Regions from separate parts of the Nonomuraea terrae genome, predicted to be linked through region 3. Evidence: riboswitches for the same ligand, from Rfam matches in the RefSeq annotation. Region 3 holds a riboswitch; each other region holds the start of a gene.

Evidence for each region. Region 3 has a riboswitch for cobalamin ahead of ACIBP6_RS25140 (ribonucleoside-diphosphate reductase subunit alpha). Riboswitches for the same ligand answer to the same signal wherever they lie in the genome.
Region 1: it holds a riboswitch for cobalamin, as region 3 does, so the genes downstream of both, bluB (5,6-dimethylbenzimidazole synthase) here and ACIBP6_RS25140 (ribonucleoside-diphosphate reductase subunit alpha) in region 3, are expected to answer to the same signal.
Region 2: it holds a riboswitch for cobalamin, as region 3 does, so the genes downstream of both, cobN (cobaltochelatase subunit CobN) here and ACIBP6_RS25140 (ribonucleoside-diphosphate reductase subunit alpha) in region 3, are expected to answer to the same signal.
Region 4: it holds a riboswitch for cobalamin, as region 3 does, so the genes downstream of both, ACIBP6_RS02770 (CbtB domain-containing protein) here and ACIBP6_RS25140 (ribonucleoside-diphosphate reductase subunit alpha) in region 3, are expected to answer to the same signal.

Annotation. Positions count from the first base shown of each region.
Region 1 is NZ_JBITLL010000007.1:85,961-91,368, forward strand. Features, by position in the region: gene ACIBP6_RS34490 (hypothetical protein) at 1-208, shown strand, start outside; gene ACIBP6_RS34495 (VOC family protein) at 259-693, shown strand; gene ACIBP6_RS34500 (hypothetical protein) at 812-1,948, shown strand; gene ACIBP6_RS34505 (hypothetical protein) at 2,025-2,849, shown strand; gene bluB (5,6-dimethylbenzimidazole synthase) at 3,036-3,671, opposite strand; cobalamin riboswitch at 3,701-3,899, opposite strand; gene ACIBP6_RS34515 (LLM class flavin-dependent oxidoreductase) at 4,063-4,878, opposite strand; gene ACIBP6_RS34520 (GNAT family N-acetyltransferase) at 4,890-5,408, opposite strand, start outside.
Region 2 is NZ_JBITLL010000001.1:562,871-568,278, forward strand. Features, by position in the region: gene ACIBP6_RS02720 (cobalt-precorrin-6A reductase) at 1-379, shown strand, start outside; gene ACIBP6_RS02725 (precorrin-2 C(20)-methyltransferase) at 370-1,848, opposite strand; gene ACIBP6_RS02730 (precorrin-8X methylmutase) at 1,854-2,474, opposite strand; gene cobG (precorrin-3B synthase) at 2,471-3,706, opposite strand; cobalamin riboswitch at 3,724-3,922, shown strand; gene cobN (cobaltochelatase subunit CobN) at 3,958-5,408, shown strand, end outside.
Region 3 is NZ_JBITLL010000005.1:287,056-292,463, reverse strand. Features, by position in the region: gene glmS (glutamine--fructose-6-phosphate transaminase (isomerizing)) at 1-29, shown strand, start outside; gene ACIBP6_RS25150 (SAM-dependent methyltransferase) at 99-932, shown strand; gene ACIBP6_RS25145 (tripartite tricarboxylate transporter substrate-binding protein) at 1,030-2,001, shown strand; cobalamin riboswitch at 2,006-2,203, shown strand; gene ACIBP6_RS25140 (ribonucleoside-diphosphate reductase subunit alpha) at 2,325-4,496, shown strand; gene ACIBP6_RS25135 (ribonucleotide-diphosphate reductase subunit beta) at 4,510-5,408, shown strand, end outside.
Region 4 is NZ_JBITLL010000001.1:572,451-577,858, reverse strand. Features, by position in the region: gene ACIBP6_RS02775 (AAA family ATPase) at 1-1,530, opposite strand, end outside; adenosylcobalamin (AdoCbl) riboswitch at 1,626-1,774, shown strand; gene ACIBP6_RS02770 (CbtB domain-containing protein) at 1,777-1,974, shown strand; gene ACIBP6_RS02765 (CbtA family protein) at 1,984-2,724, shown strand; gene ACIBP6_RS02760 (histidine phosphatase family protein) at 2,729-3,271, shown strand; gene ACIBP6_RS02755 (VWA domain-containing protein) at 3,268-5,408, shown strand, end outside.

The DNA.
Region 1 (5,408 bases), on a different contig from region 3:
CCCGCGGATGGGAGCCGGGAACTGGTTGGTGGAGGCGCTCTGCGAGCTCGGCCCTGACGCCGCTCCGCTCCTGCCGGAGCTGCGGGAACTGGCGTACGGCGACGCCGCGACAGGCGGGATCGGCAGCTACGGCCACCAGGTTCGGCAGGACGAGGAGGAACGCCGCCACCTCGTCACCGTCCTGGCAGAGCTGACGGCGGTCCCGTGATCGTGGAGGAGATGACCTGGCTCCCGTGGCGAACGGCGTAGGGTCCCGCCATGGCACACGAGAGGGTCCGCGGTGCGTTGCACCATGTCGAGATCTGGGTTCCCGACCTGCCGCGCGCCGTCGGTAGTTGGGAGTGGTTGCTGGGGGCGCTCGGTTACACGCTCTACCAGGAGTGGAGCGACGGGCGCAGCTGGCGGCTGGGGGAGACGTACATCGTGTTGGAGCAGTCGCCGGCGCTCAGCGCCGACCGGCACGAGCGCCGCCGCCCCGGCCTGAACCACCTGGCGTTCCACGCGGGCCCCCGCGCAGAGGTGGACGCCCTGGTCAAGGAGGCTCCCGCGTACGGCTGGACGCTGCTCTTCCCCGACCGCCACCCGTACGCGGGCGGCGACCAGCACTACGCCGCCTACCTGGAGGACCGGGACGGGTTCGAGGTCGAGCTCGTCGCTCGATCCACGAACGCCGATCTATGGCCGGAGAGATAAGGCCTGTTACGGGGCGTTTCAGGGGACTTCGCGGGGAGTTCGGTGCTTCGTTAGATATGAGCGGATGATCGGGATAGCGTCGGGTTTTGGTAGATCCGTAATGGAAGGGCATTGCTTCATGCGAAAGATCCTGACGCTCACCCTCGCTGCCTCCGCCTCCCTCGGCCTGTTCGGGTCGTCGGTCTCCGCCACCCCTGCCGACCGCCCCCGGGACCTCCCCGCGCAGATCGACGGTGGCGCCTGGTCCGAGGGGCACGTCCAGGGCATGGCCATCGACCGGCGCAACGGCTACATGTACTTCTCCTTCACCAACGTCCTGGTCAAGACGGACCTGGGGGGCAACCCGGTCGGCTCGGTGACGGGCTTCACCGGCCACCTGGGCGACCTGGACTTCAACTCCCAGGACGGCCGCGTGTACGGCTCCCTGGAGTACAAGGAGCAGGAGTCGTTCTACATCGCGATCTTCGACGTCGACCGCATCACCAGCATGAACATGGACGCCCAGACCAGCGACGTCGTCAGGACGGTCTACCTCAAGGAGGTCGTGGACGACTACGTCGCCGACATGAACGGGGACGGCAGGTTCGACGGCAACGTCGGCAACACCCCCGACCACCGTTACGGCTGCAGCGGCATCGACGGCGTGGCCTTCGGCCCCGAGTTCGGAAAGCGGCACGGCAAGCAGAAGCTGACCGTCGCGTACGGCATCTACTCCAACGTGAACCGGCAGGACAACGACCACCAGGTCCTCCTGCAGTACGACGTCCAGCAGTGGAAGAAGTACGAGCGGCCGCTCACCGAGAGCGACCCGCACAAGAGCGGCCCCGAGCGCGTGGACGGCAAGTACTTCGCCTACACCGGCAACACCAGGTACGGCGTGCAGAACCTCGAGTTCGACGAGCACACCGGAAACTGGATGATGGCCGTCTACCGGGGTGTCAAGCCGCAGTTCCCCAACTACTCCTTCTTCATGGTGGAAAGCGGTGAGAAGCCCAGGACGGGCGAGATCGTCGGCCAGCCGGAGCCCGAGCAGGGCGAGCTCCTCACCCTGGCCCCCGGCGGGCTGGAGGACGCGGCCACCGGCGTCAGGGGCTGGGAGTTCACCGGCGAGTACGGCCTGGTCTCGCTCGGCGACGGCCGCTACTACGTCGCCAAGGCCGGGACGGTGACCGAGGACGGCGTCTCCAAGCACACCGGCGTCGCCGAGCTCTACCGCTGGACCGGCCAGACGCCGACGCCGTTCGTGAAGGGGTGATCCGAAGCCTTAGCGGTCTGTCATAAATCTTGTTAAGGTCGTCCCTCAATCCTCAAGTTCAGGTAAAGGGAGGGTCATGAGGGCCACCGCGAAGATCGCGATCGTTGCCTCCGTGCTGGCCGGGGCCGCCGTCCCGATGGCGGTGACGGCGCCCGCGGCCGGTGCGCAGGCCGCGCCGGCCTGGGTCGCCTATCACGGCGTCAGCGCGGCCGACAGCGTCAAGCGTTTCCACCAGCTCAGGGACCAGGGCTACCGGCCGATCACGGTGAACGTCTCCGACGGGCAGCGGTACGCCGCCGTGTGGGTCAAGGACGGTTCGTCCGCCGCGTGGGGCATGTGGCAGGGCATGTCGGCGAGCGGGTTCCAGAAGCGGTTCGACGCCGAGCTGAAGAACGGCCTGCAGCCGGTCTCCGTCTCGGCCACCGGGCCGGCGAGCTCGCCGGTGTTCGCCGCCGTCTTCGAGAAGAAGAGCAGCAAGTTCGTCTCGAAGTTCGGCCTCACTGCGTCCGCATTCGCCGCCGCCACCGAGAAGGCCGCCGACCAGGGGCTCGCGCTGACCTCCGTGGACGCGTACGGCACCCCGGGCGACATCCGGTACGCGGCCGTGTGGAGCGCCAACACCGGCGGCGCCTGGTACTACACCTACGGCAAGTCGCGGCAGCAGCACGAGGCCGAGTTCTACGCCAGGAAGGAGAAGGGTTTCCGGCCGGTCACGATCGCCGTGGCGCCCGACGGCACGTACACCGCCGTGTGGCGCAAGGACGGCGTCCAGTCGTGGGCGCACTACGTCGGCATGAACGGCTCCGGCTACCAGAAGCGCTTCGACGCCCTGAAGTCCAAGGGCCTGGCCCCCGTGCAGGTCAACGCCGAGAACGGCACGTACGCCGCGATCTGGCAGTAACGCGGGCTCAGCGTTTCGTCGCCCTGTCCGCCGTCGCGTCGGCGGCGTGGGCGATGGCCTGACCGGCGGTGCGCAGGCGGCCCGCGAGCTCGCGTTCCCCCGCCCGTCACCTCTCCAGGATGATCGTCGCCCGTCGTGCCACGGGCGACGATCGTCGTGGGCCGCCGCCGCCGTAGAAACGCGGCGTCAGGCCGGGTGCGCACCCCATCGGTCCTGATGGAGGACGGCGGCCAGCGGGCGCCGTCGTCGCCAGCCGTGCCGTTCCAGGTCAGGGGTCTCTTCGAGGTGGGTGACCGGGCCGAGGCACAGCCAGGCGACCGGGCGGATCCCGGTGGGGATGCCGAGCAGGTCCTGGACGAAGGGCTCGCGGTAGAACGACACCCAGCCGACGCCGAGCCGTTCGGCGGTCGCGGCCAGCCACAGGTTCTGGATGGCCAGGCACACCGAGTACAGGCCGGCGTCCGCGATGGCGTGACGGCCGAGCACCGCGGGGCCGCCCCTGTCCGCGTCATAGGTGACCACGACGGACAGCGTCGATTCGAGCACCCCATCGATCTTGATCCGGGCGAACCGCTGGGCGGCCTCGCCGTCGAGGGTGGCGGCGAAGGTGGCCCGCTCGTGCTGTACGTGGTCGTGGAAGGTGCCGCGGAGCCGGACGTCGCGCACCACGAGAAAGTCCCATGGCTGGGACAGCCCGACGCTGGGTGCGGCGTGCGCCGCCGACAACACGCGGTGCAGCACCTCGTCCGGCACGGGCTCGCCGGTGAACTGGCCGCGCACGTCGCGACGGCGGTGGATGACATCGTAAAGCTGGCTGTTCAAGGCAGGCTCCCGCTGCGTCGCGCCCCTGGTGGGGCGGTGGGCGCGAGGCCGGTCTTCGGACTCCCGGATCAACGCCTGACCGCCCGCCTTCCCAGCCCTCGCGGGCCAGTGGCTGTGCTGCGCACGTGGGCGGCGGCTTCCCGGTCACCGCGGCGGGCCCGTGCCGGAATCACACCGGCTTCCCGATTCTCCTCGCGACCGCGAGGCACCTCGCAACGTCTTGCCAGGGGGTATCGTAACCGATCACCGAAGTCGCGCTGCTTGGGATGTTTCCGGCCGATCGAGCGGCCTTGCCGAGGTGTGGCCTTGGCCCGCGGGGACGGCCGGGACCACCAGGCGGGGTGGTCGGTGGCCGGCCTCCTCGATCCGCCTCATGGTCGCGGTCCGCCGCCTACAGGGCCGACAGCAGTGCCGTCACCTGCTCCAGCGGCTCCTGGCCGATCGGGCGCACCGCGACCGTGCTCGCGCCGGCCGCCCACAGCGCCTTCACCTGCGCGGCCGCCTCCTGAGGAGTGCCGGAGGCCGTCGCCACGTCCTCCGGCGCGATGCCCAGGAAGCCCGCCTGCCCCTCCACCAGCGATCTGTCGACCTCGCCGCCGGTGTGCAGGTAGGTGAAGACCACCAGCTCGTGGTCGCCGTCCGCGCCGATCCGCTCGACGATGCCGGGCAGATCGGCGGGCCCCACGCCCTCGGGCACGATCGTGCCCTGCGCCACGCGGCCGGACAGCGCCAGCGAACGCGGCCCCTTCACCCCGGCCAGCACGGGCGGCGGCACCGCCGGCGGATGCACGAGCGACACCCCGTCGAGCCGCACCGCCCTGCCGTCGAGGGTGACCGTCTCACCGCGCAGCAACGCCCGTACGGACGTGATCGTCTCCTCCAGGAGGGTCAGCGGCGACGGCACGGCCGCGCCCACCTGGCGCATCCACTCCGGAACGCCGTGCCCGATGCCGGCGGCCAGCCGGCCGGGGTGCAGGCGGGCCAGGTTGGCCAGCTCCATCGCCAGCAGCATGGGGTTGCGCAGCGGCGCGGGCGTGATGCCGATGCCGACGCGCAGCCGCGAGGTGACGGCCAGCGCCGTGGCCGCCGCCGAGATGCCGCCCGTCCAGCCGAGGTCCTCGACCACCCACAGATCGTCCACGACCGTCTCGTCGAGCGCCCGCGCGAACGGGACCAGCCGCTCGGGCGGCAGATCGCGGTCGAACATGACTCCCAGCCTCATGGTGCCCTGCAGTAGTAGCGGAACAGCCGCCCGGTCTCCGAGTACCCGGCGCGCAGGAAAGCGGCGGCGGTCGGCACGTTGCCGACGTCGGTGCCGGCGATGACGCGTTCGACGCCGGCCTCGGCGAGCGTGCGGGTGCCCCTGGCCAGGAGGTCGTCGACGTAGCCGTGACCGCGGTGCTCGGGGACGACGCCGATGTAGGCGATGGAGCGGTCGTCGGGGGCGACCAGTCCGACGGGGGAGTCGCCGAGGTAGCCGATGACGAACCAGTCGGGCTCGGCCTTGCGGTTGACCAGGTCGTCGTACACCCAGCGGGCCTCGTGCTCGGCGCCGACCCTGGCGACCTCGGTGCGCGTGTCGTGGTCGAGCGAGCCCTCGGAGATGCGGACGAGGAGGTCGATCACCTCGGACGGGTCCATCCGGCGCGCCGGCCGGTACGTCAGCCGGCCCCGGTCGTCGGGCAGGTCGTCGGGCAGGTCGTCGGGCAGGTCGTCGGGCAGGTCGTCGGGCAGGTC
Region 2 (5,408 bases), on a different contig from region 3:
TCACCACCTGCCCGCCGACCGGCCGGTGCGGGTGTTCCTCACCACCGGGCGGCGGAGCCTGCCCGTTTTCACCAGAGTGGCGGGGGTGTGGCTGCTGGCCAGGTCGGTGGACCCGCCGGAGCCGCCCGTGCCCGGCAACGTGCACGTGCTGCTCGACCGGGGCCCGTACACCGTGGAAGGCGAACGGCAGCTCATCCGCGGGCACCGCCTGGACGTGCTGGTCACCAAGGACAGCGGCGGCGGGATGACCACCGCCAAGCTCGTCGCGGCGCGCGAGCTCGGCCTACCGGTGATCATGGTGAACCGGCCGCCACTGCCCCGAGGCGTCCACCTGGTGGACACCGTCGAGGCCGCGGCGGCCTGGGCGGCTCAGGGGTAGCGGCGGGGGGTGTAGACGGTGCCCTGGGGGGTGAGGCGGGTCGTGGAGGAGCCGATGATCAGCAGGCAGCGCATGTCCACCTGGTCCGGGTCCAGCTCGCCGAGCGTGGTGACGGTGACGGTCTCCTCCGCGCCGCCGACGTTCCGTCCGATCACCACCGGGGTGGCGGGGTCGCGGTGCCGCAGCAGGATGTCGCGGGCGGCGGGCAGCTGCCACGTACGGCTGCGCGAGGCCGGGTTGTACAACGCCAGCACCAGGTCCGCGCGGGCGGCGGCCTCCAGCCGGCCGGCCACCACCTCCCACGGCTTGAGCAGGTCCGACAGCGACAGCACGCAGTAGTCGTGCCCCAGCGGCGCACCCACCCGACTGGCCACCGCCTGCGCGGCCGTCAGCCCGGGGACCACCCGCACCGGCACGTCGGGGAAGTCCGCCGCGACCTCCAGCACCGCGCTCGCCATGGCGAACACGCCCGGATCCCCGGACGACACCACCGCCACCCGGGCGCCCTCGCGGGCCAGCTCCAGCGCGTGCCGGGCCCGCTCGGCCTCCACCCGGTTGTCGGTACGGTGCCGCCGCTGGCGCGGGTTCGGCGCCACCCGGTCCACGTACGGGCCGTAGCCGACGATGTCGGTGGCCGCCGCCAGCGCCTCCTGCGCCTCCGGCGTCAGCCACGGCCGCCCCGCCGGGCCGAGCCCGACCACCACGACCTCGCCCGCGGTCGCGGCGGGCGCGGGCTCGGGCACGAACGTCCGTTCGGACGGGCTGGCGAGCAGGGCCATCGAGAAGTACGGCACGCCGTCCGGGTCCACGTCCTTCAGCGGCGCGACCCGCTGGGCGGCCATGGTGGCGCGCTCGACGTACCAGGCGTCGTCCAGCCGGCCGGCCTGCGCCAGGGCGTCGCGGACCTTGCCGAACGTCCGCCCCAGCTTGAGCACCGCCGCCGAGTCGGTGCCGGCCAGCTTCTCGGCCAGCACGTCGGCGGGCAGCGTGCCGGGCAGCACGGTGAGCACCTCGTCCCGCTCGACCAGCGGCCGGCCGAGCACGGCGGAGGCGGCGCTGACCGAGGTCACCCCGGGCACCACCTCGGTCGGGAAGCGGTGGGCGAGCCGCTTGTGCATGTGCATGTACGAGCCGTAGAACAGCGGGTCGCCCTCGGCCAGCACGACCACGGTCCGCCCGGCGTCCAGGTGGGCGGCCAGCCGCTCGGCGCAGTCGGCGTAGAAGTCGTCCAGCGCGCCCTGGTAGCCGCCCGGATGGTCGGTGGTCTCCGTGGTCAGCGGGTAGAGCAGCAGCTCCTCGATCTGGCCGTCCCGCATGTACGGCTCCGCGATCGAGCGGGCGATGCTGCGCCCGTGCCGGGCCGAGTGGTAGGCGAGCACGTCGGCCGCGCCGATCAGCCGCGCCGTCTTCACCGTGACCAGCTCCGGATCCCCCGGTCCGAGCCCCACCCCGTACAGCCGTCCCGTCACCGCGTTCACTCTTCCTCGCTCGCGATGGCGTTGACCGCCGCCGCCGTCATGGCACTGCCGCCGCGGCGGCCGTGCACCACCAGGTGATCCAGGTCGCTGTCGGCCAGCGCCCGCTTGGACTCGGCCGCCCCGATGAAGCCGACCGGGATGCCGAGCACCGCGGCCGGTCGGCCCGCGCCCTCGGCGACCAGCTCCAGCAGCCGGAACAGGGCCGTCGGCGCGTTGCCCACCGCGACCACCGCGCCGTCGAGGCGGTCGCGCCACAGTTCGAGTGCGGCGGCGCTGCGGGTGGTGCCGAGCCTCGCGGCCAGGTCCGGCACGCTCGGATCGGTCAGCGTGCAGACCACGTCGTTGTCGGCGGGCAGGCGGCGCCGGGTGACGCCGGCGGCGACCATGTTCGCGTCGCACAGCACGGGCGCGCCCCGGCGCAGCGCCTGCCTCGCGCGGACGACCACGGACGGCGACCAGTCCAGGTCCGTCACGAGGTCGGTCATGCCGCAGGCGTGGATCATGCGTACCGCCACCTGCGCCACCTCGGGCGGCATCCCGTCGAGGTCGGCCTCGGCGCGGATCGTGGCGAACGAACGCCGGTAGATCTCGGCTCCGTCGCGGATGTAGTCGGTCAAGGGTGCCTTTCCTCGTATCCGTCGCCGGTGGCGACCATCTGCACGACATCACCGCGGGGGAGTCCGCAGCGGCGTTCGCAGCCCGCCCAGTGCACGGGCGTCGGTGGGGGAGCGTCCAGGGCGGCCACCCAGCGGCGGGCGTCCTCCTGCACGTCGGCGCGTGACTTGGCGCATCCCGGACGGCCGGTGCAGGCGGTCACGCCGATCCAGGGGGAGGCCGGGTCGGTGACCAGCCCGGCCGCGCTGAGCGCTTCGGCCGCGTGGTCGGCCGCCTCGGGGGCCAGGTCCAGCAGGATCACGCTGCGCCACGGTGTCAGCCGCACGGGCGCGCCTTGTGCGGCGATCGCCACCGCCTGCGCGCCGCTGAGCCGCCCGAGCGGCACGACGGCCTCCAGCGCCACCCGCCCATCCCGCTGCGGGACGACCCCGGCCCGCCGCGCGCCGGACTCCCCGGAGGGCCGGGGCACCGTGGCGGAGCCGTCCAGGCCGAGGCGCGCGGCGATCCGGGCGGCGCCGTCCGGGATCTCGGCGAGACGCCAGGACTGGGCGCGTTCGTCGAGGAAGGCTTCGGCGGCGGCGAGCATGAGGCCGGCGGCGGTCCGGGCGTCGGCGGGGAGCGCGGTGCCGGCGCCGGCCAGGAGGAGGCCGTGGCCGGGAACGTACGTGATGTCGGCGTTCAGGCCGATGACGTCGCCCGTGCCGTCGTCCACGGCGAACAGGAAGCGGCCCGGCAGGTCGGCCAGGCGGGGGCGGGCGCACAGGGCGCGGTCCAGGGCCTCCACCAGGGGTTGCGGGTCGAGGAGGCCGTGCGGGCCGCGTCCGCCGAGGGGTGAGGCGACGATGTTGCGTACGCGCTCGTGGGCGGGGGAGGGCAGGAGGCCGGCGGCGGCGATCCGCGCGGCGAAGTCCCCGGGGGAGCGCAGGCCGCGCACCTGGACGTTCGCCCGGGAGGTCAGCTCGATCACGCCCGAGCCGAGCCGCGCCGCGCACGCGGCCAGCTCCCTGAGCTGGGCGGCGGAGATCGCGCCGCCGGGCACGCGGACGCGGGCGAGCGCGCCGTCGGCGGCCTCGTGCACCTGCAGAGCGCCCGGGCAGGCATCGGGACGCACACGCTCGGGGGTGGTTTCGCCTGCTTCCGGGACGTCGAGGTGGCCAGGGACGGGGGTGTGCGGCTGGAGCGGTCCCGGGCCGGCGGCGGGAGGCGCTTGCCCGGAATAGTCGGCTATGGGCACGAGGAGGATGGTAACGCCACTTCTGTGAAGCGGCAGTTCTGCCGTAGGCTCCCGGTAGGCGATGGCAAAGGGAGGAAGCCGGTGCGAAACCGGCGCGGTCCCGCCACTGTGACTGGGGAGCGAACCCCACCGCAAGGCCACTGCCCGGCGACGGGTGGGAAGGTCGGGGTGAGCGCTGATCCGGGAGCCAGGAGACTCCTGCCGTCGCGTCACCCGCTACTGGGGCGAGGACCCCGAGGGAGGATTGCGCCGTGCCAGGCGACAGCCGTACCGTCCTGCTGCTCTCCACTTCCGACACCGACCTGCTGAGCGCCCGCGCCGGCGGCGCGGCCTACCGCCTGGGCAACCCCGCCAGGCTCGCCCCTGACGACCTGCCCGAGCTGCTGGAGGGCGTCGACCTCGTCGTGGTACGGCTCCTCGGCGGCCGGCGCGCCTGGGAGGAGGGCCTCGACGCGCTGCTGGCCGGGCCGCGCCCGGTCGTGGTGCTGGGCGGCGAGCAGGCTCCGGACGCCGAGCTGATGGAGCTGTCCACGGTCGCCGGCGGTGTGTGCGCCCAGGCCCACGCCTACCTGGCGCACGGAGGGCCGGACAACCTGACCGAGCTGCACGCGTTCCTGTCGGACACGGTGCTGCTGACCGGGCACGGGTTCGCCCCGCCCGCCCCGACGCCGTCGTGGGGGCGGCCGGCGCGCGAAGCCCGGTCCACGCGCGGGCCGGTGATCGGCGTGCTCTACTACCGCGCGCACCACTTGGCGGGCAACACCGCGTTCGTCGAGACGCTCTGCGCGGCCATCGAGGACGCCGGCGGTCAGGCGCTGCCGGTCTTCTGCTCGTCCCTGCGCACGGCCGAGCCCGAGCTGATCGAGACCCTGCGTACGGCTGACGCGCTGGTCGTGACCGTACTGGCGGCGGGCGGCGCGCGCCCGGCCACGGCGGGCGCGGGCGGCGACGACGAGGCGTGGGACGTCGGCGCGCTGGCCACGCTGGACGTGCCGATCCTGCAGGGTCTCTGCCTGACCACCTCCCGGCAGGCGTGGGAGGAGAACGACGACGGCCTGTCCCCGCTGGACGCGGCCTCGCAGGTGGCGATCCCCGAGTTCGACGGGCGGATCATCACCGTGCCGTTCTCGTTCAAGGAGATCGACCGCGACGGGCTCACCGTCTACGTCGCCGACGCCGAGCGGGCCGCACGGGTGGCCGGCATCGCGGTACGTCACGGGCTGCTCCGCCACACCGCGCCCGCCGAGCGGCGGCTGGTGGTGATGTTGTCGGCGTACCCGACGAAACACTCCAGGATCGGCAACGCGGTCGGCCTGGACACCCCGGCCAGCGTCGTCCGGCTGCTGACCCGGCTCGCCGAGGCCGGGTACGACGTGGGCGAGGGCTTCCCCGGCGTGGCCGCGCAGGACGGCGACGCGCTGATCCACGCCCTGATCGCCGCCGGCGGCCAGGACCCCGACTGGCTCACCGAGGAGGCCCTCGCGGCCAACCCGGTACGCATCTCCGCCGCCTCCTACGAACGCTGGTACCGCACGCTGCCCGAGGAGCTGCGGGCCGGGATGGAACGGCACTGGGGGCCGCCGCCGGGCGAGCTGTTCGTGCACGAGGGCGACATCGTGCTGGCCGCGCTGCGGGCCGGGAACGTCGTGGTGATGGTGCAGCCGCCGCGCGGCTTCGGCGAGAACCCGATCGCGATCTACCA
Region 3 (5,408 bases):
ACCTAGCCAAGAGCGTGACAGTTGAGTAATTAACTCTATTTCAGCAACAATCATCCCAGGGTAGTGTTATTCCGCTGCTGACGACATAAATTCGATATGTGCGGCAGCAGTTCGATCAGCAGCGGCCTCATCCCGCCCGCATGTACGACTACATGCTCGGCGGGAAGGACAACTACGCGGTCGATCGCCAGGCCATCGATCAGCTCGCCGAGCTGATCCCGGAGGCGGTCCCGCTGGCCCGCGCGAACCGGGCCTTCCTTCAGCGTGCCGTACGCTACGTCGCCCGCGCCGGAGTCCGGCAGTTCCTCGACCTCGGCAGCGGGCTGCCGACCCAGGGCAGCGCGCACGAGGTCGTGCCCGAGGCGCGGGTGGTCTACGTCGACAACGATCCGGTGGTCGCCGAGCACGCGCAGAGCCTGCTCCGGCCGGGGCCTGGCCGGACCGGCCTGGCCAGGTTCGTCCAGGCCGACCTGCTCGATCCCGAGGACGTGCTGACCAGGGCCCGGGAGTTCCTCGACCTGGACGAGCCGGTCGGCGTGCTGCTGGTGTCGATCCTGCACTTCCTGCCCGACTCCGCCGACCCGCTGGGGGCGGTGGCGGTGCTGCGGGAGCGGATGGCGCCGGGCGGGTTCCTGGTGATCTCCCATGCGACGACACGGGTCACGACGCAGGTCACGACACGAGTCACGACACGGGCCACGACGCGGGCCACGACTGCGGCGCGCCCGCAGGAGCGCGAGCGGCCCCGGGCCTCCGGGGGGCGCGGGGCCGACCGGACACCGGCCGAGATCCGCGCGTTCTTCGGCGACTTCCCGCTGGAGCCGCCGGGGCTCGTCCAGGCCACCGACTGGCGCCCGGACCGGCCCAAACTGGTCGGCGACTGGTCGCTGCCGTCCTCGCTCATGGCCGGTGTCGGGAAGAAAGCCAAGTAAACCCGAATATCACGAAAAATCGCCAATAATAGCGATTCTGAGTGTTGACCACGAGCCGCGTGTACAGCCATGTGTAATGGGTTAATAACCATGGGTAATGGACGGTTCGGGACAGACGCGCATGCCCCGCAGGCGGTTCATCGCCTGGGGGCTCGGCGCGATCGCGGCCGCCGCCGGGTGCGGGGCGGAGCGCGTCTCCGGCGGCGCGGAGGTCCTGCGTACGCGGTTCTCGGTCAACCCCGGCGGGCAGCAGTGGGCGCGTGTCGCGCGGACGTTCGGCGGCGTGGCCCGCTCGGCCGGGTTCCAGACCGGCGCCGGCACCCCGATCACTGTGGTCGGGCTGCCCGCGCTGTCGGCCGCCGAGCTCAACGACGGCCAGGGCGTGGCCGGTGTCACCACCCCGCTGGCCAGGCTCAGCGGCGAGGTCGAGGTCGTGGTCGTGCCCGCCGCCTCCCCTCTGAAGGACTTCGGCGACTTCGGCGCGCAGCTGCTCGCCCGGCCCGCCCAGACGCCGGTGACCGGCGGGCCGCAGGGTGAGCCCGACCACCTGCTCTTCGGGCTGATCGCCAAGGGCCTCGGCGCCGACACCCGCCAGGTCGACTACACCGGTTACCCCAGCGGCAACGAGGCCGCCACCGCGCTGCTGGCGGGCAAGGCCGTGGCCGCCGCCGGGCCGTTGTCGGAGTGGCGGTTCAACATCGGCAGGGGCCGGGTGCGGGCGCTGGCCGTGTCGTCCGCCCAGCGGCTGCCCGGCCTCGACGCGCCGACCCTGCTGGAGTCGGGCGTGCGGGTCGACTTCACCAACTGGGTGGCCGCGTTCGGGCCCGACGGCATGGGTGAGGAGAGCCGCGAGTGGGCGCTGCGCATGTGCGACGACGTGCTGGGCGCGCCCGGCTGGGAGGCCGCCTGCCGGGCGGCCGGCTGGCTGTCGCTGCCGCTCGTCGGCGACGACTTCGAGCGCTGGCTCGGCTCCGAGGTCGCCCGGACGCGGGCCGTGATGCACGGTCTGGGGCTGATCAACTCCACCCGAGCCACAACATGCTGGGGTAGTTGCGGGAACGGCCACTAGATGTAGGATCCTCGTCGTCGCTGGTTCGCCTCCCCCTGAGGCGGAGCAAAAGGGAACCCGGTGTGATTCCGGGGCTGCCCCGCAGCGGTGAGCGGGAACGACCGCCGTCATGTGCACTGGAGCGGATCCGGGAAGCGACGGCCAGTAGGCGCCATGGAGCACGCCCGCGAGCCCGAAGACCTGCCGGCGACTCCGGGCCGCGTGCCCGGAGGCAATGTTCAGGGCCTCGAGGGTGGGCTGAGGGCGTGACGCGGCCGGGTGCTCCGGTGTCGCGGTGCTCTGGCGTGCCCTCACGGGGATGACTTCGCGAGGAGAAAGAGCACGTGACTCAGATCGTTGGGGTTGACCGCCGCCTGGCCATCGAGGAGGCCGCCGCCCGGGTGATCGCCGACCCGGCCAACTCCCGGCTCGCCGCCCGGCTGCTGGCCGAGGAGATCGCCGAGGAGACCGCGGCGCACGGCGTGCGGTCGTTCTCCGAGTCGATCGCCGCCACCCACGCGGCCGGGCTGATCCAGGACGGGCTGGCGGAGTTCGTGGCCGCGCACGCGGCCGAGCTGGACGGGCTGATCTCGCGGGAGGCGGACGACCGGTTCGAGTACTTCGGGCTCCGCACCGTCCACGACCGCTACCTGCTACGCCATCCGAAGACCCGGCGGGTGCTGGAGCGGCCGCAGCACTTCTTCCTGCGGGTGGCCTGCGGGCTGTCGGAGACCGTCGCCGAGGCCGCCGAGCTGTACGCGCTGATGTCGACGCTGTCGTACCTGCCCAGCTCGCCGACGCTGTTCAACTCGGGGGCGCGCCGCCCGCAGCTGTCGTCCTGCTTCCTGCTCGACTCGCCGCGCGACGAGCTGGAGGCCATCTACGACCGGTACGGCCAGGTCGCCCGTCTGTCCAAGTACGCCGGCGGCATCGGCGTCTCCTGGACCCGGGTGCGCTCGCGCGGCTCTCTGATCCGGGGCACGAACGGCCTGTCCAACGGCATCGTCCCCTGGCTGCGCACGCTCGACTCGTCCGTGGCGGCGGTCAACCAGGGCGGCCGGCGCAAGGGCGCGGCCTGCGTCTACCTGGAGACCTGGCACGCCGACATCGAGGAGTTCCTCGAACTGCGCGACAACACCGGCGAGGACGCCCGCCGCACCCACAACCTCAACCTGGCCAACTGGGTGCCCGACGAGTTCATGCGCCGCGTCGAGGCCGACGAGACCTGGTCGCTCTTCGACCCGAAGGACGTGCCCGACCTGACCGACCTGTACGGCGAGGCGTTCACCGCCGCCTATCGCGCGTACGAGGCCGAGGGCCGGTTCGCCCGCCAGATCCCCGCGCGGACCCTGTACGGCCGGATGATGCGCACGCTCGCCCAGACCGGCAACGGCTGGATGACCTTCAAGGACGCCGCCAACCGCACCTCCAACCAGACCGCCCGCCCCGAGAACGTCATCCACCTGTCGAACCTCTGCACCGAGATCCTCGAGGTCACCAGCGACGCCGAGACGGCCGTGTGCAACCTCGGCTCGGTCAACCTGGCCGCCCACCTCGCCGGCGGCGACCTCGACTGGGAGCGGCTGCGCCGGACCGTCCGCACCGCCGTGCGTTTCCTCGACCGCACCATCGACCTCGGCTTCTACCCGACGCCCGAGGCGGAGGCGGCCAACAAGCGGTGGCGGCCGATGGGGCTCGGCGTGATGGGCCTGGCGGACGTGTTCTTCACGCTGCGGCTGCCCTTCGACTCTCCGCGGGCGCGGGAGCTGTCCACCAGGATCGCCGAGGAGATCGCGCTCGCCGCGTACGACACCTCGGCGGACCTGGCGGCCGAGCGCGGCCGGCACCCGTCGTACGACGAGACCAGGGCGGCAGGGGGAGTGCTGCACCCCGACCACTACGGGGTGAGCTCGCCGCGCTGGGAGGCGCTCCGGGAGAAGATCGCCGTGACGGGGCTGCGGAACTCGCTGTTGATCGCCATCGCGCCGACCGCCACGATCGCCTCCATCGCCGGTTGCTACGAGTGCATCGAGCCGCAGGTGTCCAACGTGTTCAAGCGCGAGACGCTGTCGGGCGAGTTCCTGCAGGTCAACCGCTATCTGGTGGCCGACCTGCAGGCGCGCGGGCTGTGGACGCAGGAGATGCGCGACGCGATCAAGCGGGCCGACGGCTCGGTGCAGACGGTGCCCGGCATCCCCGACGACCTCAAGCTGCTGTACCGCACGGCCTGGGAGCTGCCGCAGAAGGCGCTCATCGACCTGGCCGCGGCGCGGCAGCCGTACGTCGACCAGGGGCAGTCGCTCAACCTCTTCATGGCCAGCCCGACCATCGGCAAGCTCTCCTCGATGTACGCCTACGCCTGGAAGAGCGGCCTGAAGACGACGTACTACCTGCGCTCACGCCCGGCGACCCGGATCTCCCAGACGACGGTCGCCCAGCCCACGCCGGCCCAGCCCGTCGCGGACGTGATCGCCTGCTCCCTTGAGAACCCCGAGACCTGCGAAGCGTGCCAGTGAAGGAGATCTTGTGATGTTGCTCGACCCCGGGATGGATCTGACGCTCCGCCCGATGCGCTACCCCGACTTCTACGAGCGTTTCCGCGCGGCCATCCGCAACACGTGGACGGTCGAGGAGGTGGACCTGCACACCGACCTCGCCGACCTGGCGAAGATGACGCCGCAGGAGCGGCATTTGATCAACCGGCTGGTGGCGTTCTTCGCGACCGGCGACTCCATCGTGGCCAACAACCTGGTGCTCAACCTCTACCAGCACGTCAACGCCCCCGAGGCGCGCCTGTACCTGAGCAGGCAGCTGTTCGAGGAGGCCGTGCACGTGCAGTTCTACCTGACGCTGCTCGACACCTACCTGCCGGATCCGGACGAGCGGGTCAAGGCGTTCGCCGCGATCGAGCACATCCCGTCGATCCGCGACAAGGCGGAGTTCTGCTTCAAGTGGATCGACTCGATCGACGGCCTGCGGCGGCTGGAGACCGCGGACGAGCGCCGGCAGTTCCTGCTCAACCTCATCTGCTTCGCCGCCTGCATCGAGGGCCTGTTCTTCTACGGCGCCTTCGCGTACGTCTACTGGTTCCGCTCCCGGGGGCTGCTCGGCGGGCTGGCCACCGGGACGAACTGGGTGTTCCGGGATGAGTCCATGCACATGGAGTTCGCGTTCAGCGTCGTGGACACGGTCAGGGCCGAGGAGCCGGAGCTGTTCGACGATCAGCTGGGCGAGCAGGTCGCCGAGATGCTGGAGGAGGCCGTCGCCGCCGAGCTGGCCTTCGCCGCGGACCTGTGCGGCGACGGCATGCCGGGCATGGGCGTCGCGCAGATGCGCCAGTACCTCGAGTACGTCGCCGACCAGCGGCTGGCCAGGCTCGGCCTGCCCCGGCGGTACGGCTCGGCGAACCCGTTCGCGTTCATGGAGCT
Region 4 (5,408 bases), on a different contig from region 3:
GACGACCAGGCGCCCTCGGTACGGAAGCAGCGCGGCGTACAAGGCCTCGGCGGCCGCCGGCTCACCGGCTCCGGAGGCCACGATCGCGAGATCGGCCACCGCGCCGATCCACCGCGGCCCGGATCCGGCGAGTACGGCGGGCAGCAGCCGCTCCAGTTCGAGACCCGCCTCGACGCCCCGGCCGGACTCGGCCAGCGCCCTGGCCGCCGTCGCCTCGAAGAAGTGCCCGGGCAGCCGCCGGGCGAGGTCCTGCCACACCCCCACGTGGGCCGCGACGTCACCCCGCATCACGTCGATCGCGCTGCGCAGCGACCCGACCAGGCGCTCGGTGTCGGCCAGCCCGGCCCGCCGGCCGCGCACGGCGACCTCCTCGGCGAGCACCGCGGCCGTGTCGAAGCGGCCGCGGACGGTGGCGAGCATCGACTGCCGAGCCAGCACCATCACCGCCGCCTCGGCGTCTCCGGCCAGCTCGCCGGCTCTGGAGTACGCGGTCAGCGCGGCCTCGGCACTCGCGAGCTCGCCGAGCTCGGCCAAGGCCACGAAGCGCCAGAACAGCCCGCGCCGCTCGGCCTCGCCGTCGCCTGTCAGCCGCGCCTGCTCCACGATCTGGGCGGCCGTGGTCAGGCGTTCCTGAGCGGCGGCCGGATCCCACAGCGCGTGGAGCCGGGCGTCGAGCACCTCGGCGACCGCGCCGGGGTCGGCCGCCGTCCGGGCGGCGGCCGACGCGTCGTCGATCAGTTCCCGCCGGCGTGCCGCGGCCGACGGGTCGCCCAGCAGCTCGCGGGCGAGCCGGGCCAGCACCCTGGCTCGGGTGGCGGGGGGCGACGGACGCCCGGCCGCCGCCTCCAGCAGGCGGACCAGCCCGGCGTCGAGGTCGAGGAACGCCGCGCGCGACGGCGTGGACAGAGCGAGGTGGATCACCGGGTCAGCGGCGGGGTCGAGCCCGGCCAGCTCGTCCGCCAGGGTGAGGGCGGCTCCGGGGAGCCCGCCCGAGGCCAGCCACACCGCGTGAACCGCTCCGGCCGGCAGATCGGGAACCAGCTCGGCGAGCTGGCCCTCCGTGAGGCCGCGCAGGCGCAGCTCCGGCGTCAGCCCGAGGGGGTCGGAGCCGGCCGCGAGGAGCCCTGCTCCCGCAGCGGACGTGAGGTCGGCGAGACGTTCCGCGGCCTGTGGACCGGCACGGTCGACGTCGTCGATGAGCATGAGGCGCGGGCCGTCCCGGGCGATCGACCGCCCGTCGGGGTCGGTGCGGGAGACCGACGGGCCGTCCCGGGCGATCCACTGCCCGTCGGGGTCGGTGCGGGAGACCGACGGGCCGTCCCGGGCGATCAGCCGGGAGAGGTCGTCGGCGTCCATGCGGGAGACCGGGATGGCCCGCGCGCGGGCGAGTTCCGCCGCCGCGTCGAGCAACGCCGTCTTGCCGGCTCCGGCAGGCCCCGTGACGAAGAGGTGCCCGCCGGACCCCGCGGCGACCCGGTCGAGCAGTCGCTCCACCGCCGCCAGTTCCCTGCGGCGTGCGATCAGGCTCACGAGCGCAGCGTATCGACCGCCGCACGAGCCGCCCCCATCTGCCCCGTACGCGACGGACCCCTCGATTGTTGACGGGAACGGGAGGAAAGGATACGTTCCGGTAGATTTCACGGTTGCCCGAGGGAAATCCGGTGAGAAGCCGGTGCGGTCGCGCCACTGTATCCGGGACATGGATCCCGGGAGCCAGGTCGCTCGGGCCCCTGTGACCTCAACAGATCGGGACGCGTCATCCCTGAGGAGGCATGTATGAGTGACCTGACCACTCCTTCGTCCGTTTCTTCCATCCCCTTCCCCCGCCTGCGCCCATGGCTGGCGGTCGTGCCGCTGCTGCTGATCGTCGGCTACCTGGTGCTCATGGACAACGGCGCCCTCTCCCAGGCGGGGCCGTTCCTGCACGAACTCATGCACGACGGGCGTCATCTGCTCGGCGTTCCGTGCCACTAGGGACGTCAGATGGTACGCACCCTGCTGGTCAGGGGCCTGCTCGCGGGCCTGCTGGCCGGGATCGTCGCGGGCGGGTTCGCGTTCGTCTTCGGTGAGCCGCACCTGGACGCCGCGATCGCGCTGGAGGAAGGGGCGGCGGCTCCGGCCGCCGCGCACGTACATGACCATGAGCACGGAGACGAAGGGGCGCTCGGCAGGCCGGTGCAGAAGGCCGGGCTGTTCCTCGCCACCGGGCTCTACGGGGTCGCCGTCGGCGGGGTCTTCGCCCTGGTCTTCGCTGGACTGCGTGGGCGGGTCGGCCCGCGATCGGACGGCGGGCTGGCGCTGGCCGCCGCTGGGACGGCGTTCGGGGCGATCATTCTCGTGCCGTTCGTGAAATATCCGGCGAACCCGCCGGCGGTGGGCGACCCTGCCACGATCGACCAGCGGACCCTGCTCTACGTGGTGATGATCCTCGTCGGCCTGGCCGCGACCGCGGTCGCGGTGGCCACCGGGCGTCGCGTCACGGCGGGCCCGTGGGCGCGGTGGGGCATGGCCGCCGCCGCGTTCCTGGTGCCGGTCGTCGCGGCGTGGGTGCTGCTGCCGGGGATGGACGAGGTGCCCGAGGGGTTCCCCGCCACGTTGCTGTGGGAGTTCAGGGTCGCGTCCCTGGGGACGCAGCTGGTGTTCTGGACGGCGTTCGGCGTGCTGTTCGGCTTGCTGAGCGACCGGGCGGCGCGCCGGTCCGCCGTGGCCGCCGTAGCGGGCTGAGCAGGTGCTGTTCGTCCGTCATGCCGGCACGCCGGGAATGCGAGCGGCCCGCTTCCCGGCGAACGAGGACCCCGACCCCTCCAGCCTCTCCCGGGCCCCCGCCCTGCGGGCGGACCGCGTGTGGTCCGCGCCGAGCACGGCGGCGGTGCGGACTGCCGTCGCCATGGGGCTGGAGCCCGTGGTGGCGGACGTGCTCGCGGAGGCGGACTGCGGGCGGTGGCGCGGGCTCGCGTACGCGGAGGTCGCGGAGCGGGAGCCGGAGGCGCTGGCGCGGTGGCTGTCGGATCCGCACGCGACGCCGCACGGCGGCGAGAGCCTGGCCGCGCTGGCGGCGCGCGTCGCCGGCTGGCTGGAGGGGACGCGCGCGGAGCCGTCCGGCGTCGTCGTGTGCGACGTGGGCGTGATCCGCGCCGCGCTCGGCCACGCGCTGGGGTTGCCGCCGCTCGCCGCCGCCCGCTTCGACCTCGCGCCTTTGTCCACCACCGAGCTGACCGCCACGCGGGACGGCTGGCGGGTGGCCCATGTCAATCGGAAGGTCCCGTCTTGATCGTCACGTATCCGTTCAGCGCCGTCGTCGGGCTCGACGACCTGAAGCTGGCGCTGGTGCTCAACGCCGTCTCGCCGCGGACCGGCGGCGTGCTCGTACGCGGGGAGAAGGGCACCGCCAAGTCGACCATCGTGCGGGCGCTGGCCGCCCAGCTGCCGCCCGTACAGGTGGTGGCCGGGTGCCGCTTCGCCTGCGACCCGGCCGCGCCCGATCCGGGCTGCCCCGACGGGCCGCACGAGCCCGGCTCGGCGGTCCTGCGCCGTCCGGCGGCGCTGGTCGAGCTGCCGGTGGGCGCGTCGGAGGACCGCCTGGTCGGCTCGCTCGACGTCGAACGGGCGCTCACCGAGGGGGTGAAGGCGTTCGAGCCGGGCCTGCTGGCGGCGGCACACCGTGGCGTGCTGTACGTGGACGAGGTCAACCTGCTCCACGACCACCTCGTGGACCTGCTGCTCGACGCCGCCGCCCTCGGCACCTGCTACGTGGAGCGCGAGTCGGTGTCGGTACGGCACGCCGCCCGCTTCCTCCTGGTCGGCACCATGAACCCGGAGGAGGGTGAGCTGCGCCCGCAGCTGCTCGACCGGTTCGGGCTGACGGTGGAGGTGCGGGCCTCCCGTAACCCGGACGAACGCGCCGAGGTCGTACGGCGGCGGCTCGCGTTCGACGCCGATCCCGAGGCGTTCGCCGTCCGGTGGGCCGCCGAGGAGGCGGCGCTGGCGGCGCGGATCGCGCAGGCCAGAGCCCGGGTGCCCGGCGTCCGGCTGCCGGACGCGCGGCTGCGGCAGATCGCCGCCGTGTGCGCCGGGTTCGAGGTGGACGGCCTGCGCGCCGACCTGGTCACGGCCAACGCCGCCATCGCGCACGCGGCCTGGCACGGGCGCGAGGCCGTGACGACCGACGACGTACGCGCCGCGGCCCGCCTGTCCCTGCCGCACCGCCGTCGCCGCGACCCGTTCGACGCGCCGGGGCTGGACGAGTCGTTGCTGGAGGAACTGCTGGACCGGACGAGCGGCGAGGACGACCCGCCCGAGGGCCCGTCCGGCGGCGGGCCGGGCGGCCCGTCCGGCGACGGCTCCTCCGGCGACGGCACGGACGCGGCTCCCGGTGGCGGACGGTGCGACGGCCCCGGGGGTGAGGCGGACGGCTCCGCCGACCAGGGCGGCACAGGCCGGGACGCCACCGATGGCTCAACTCGAACCGGCGCGGATGGCGCGGGCCGCGATGGCACAGGTCTCGATGGCGCAGGTCTCGATGGCGCAGGTCTCGATGGCGCAGGTCAAGGTGGCACGGATCCGGATGGTCCGGGCGCGGATGGCGCGGATGGTGCCGGCCCGGATGGTGCGGGTGGCCGGGGTGGCGCGGTGGCGGTGGCGGCGGCGCCGTACCGGGTGCCGTTGCTGGACGTGCCCGGCGTCGGTGACGGTGTGGCGGGACGGCGGTCAAGGTCCAGGACGGCGCACGGCCGGGCGACCGGCGCCCGCCGTCCCGCCGGCCGCGTGCGCGACCTGCACCTCACGGCGACCGTGCTGGCGGCGGCGCCGCACCAGGCGGCGCGCGGGCGGACGGGCCCGGGGCTGGTGCTGCGCGAGGACGACCTGCGTGAGGTCCTGCGCGAGGGCAGGGAGGGCAACCTCGTGCTGTTCGTGGTGGACGCGAGCGGCTCGATGGCGGCCCGCAAGCGGATGAGCGCGGTGAAGACGGCGGTGCTCAGCCTGCTGCTCGACGCCTACCAGCGACGCGACAAGATCGGCCTGGTGACCTTCCGCGGCGCGGGCGCCGAGGTGGCGTTGCCGCCGACCTCGTCGGTGGAGGCGGGCGCGGCCAGGTTGCGCTCGTTGCCGACCGGAGGGCGGACGCCGCTCGCGGCCGGGCTGGTACGCGCGGCGGAGGTGCTGCGCGTGGAGCGGCTGCGCGACCCGGCCAGGCGTCCGCTCCTGGTGCTGGTGACCGACGGCCGCGCCACGGCGGGCGGCGACGTGGACCGGGCCGCCGCCCTGCTCACGGGCACGACGAGCGTGGTGGTGGACTGCGAGAGCGGCCCTGTGCGGCTCGGCCTGGCGGTCCGGCTGGCCGCCCGGCTGGGAGCGCGGCTGGTGCCCCTCGACTCCCTGGACGCCCGTTCGGGCCGCGGCTCCGATCT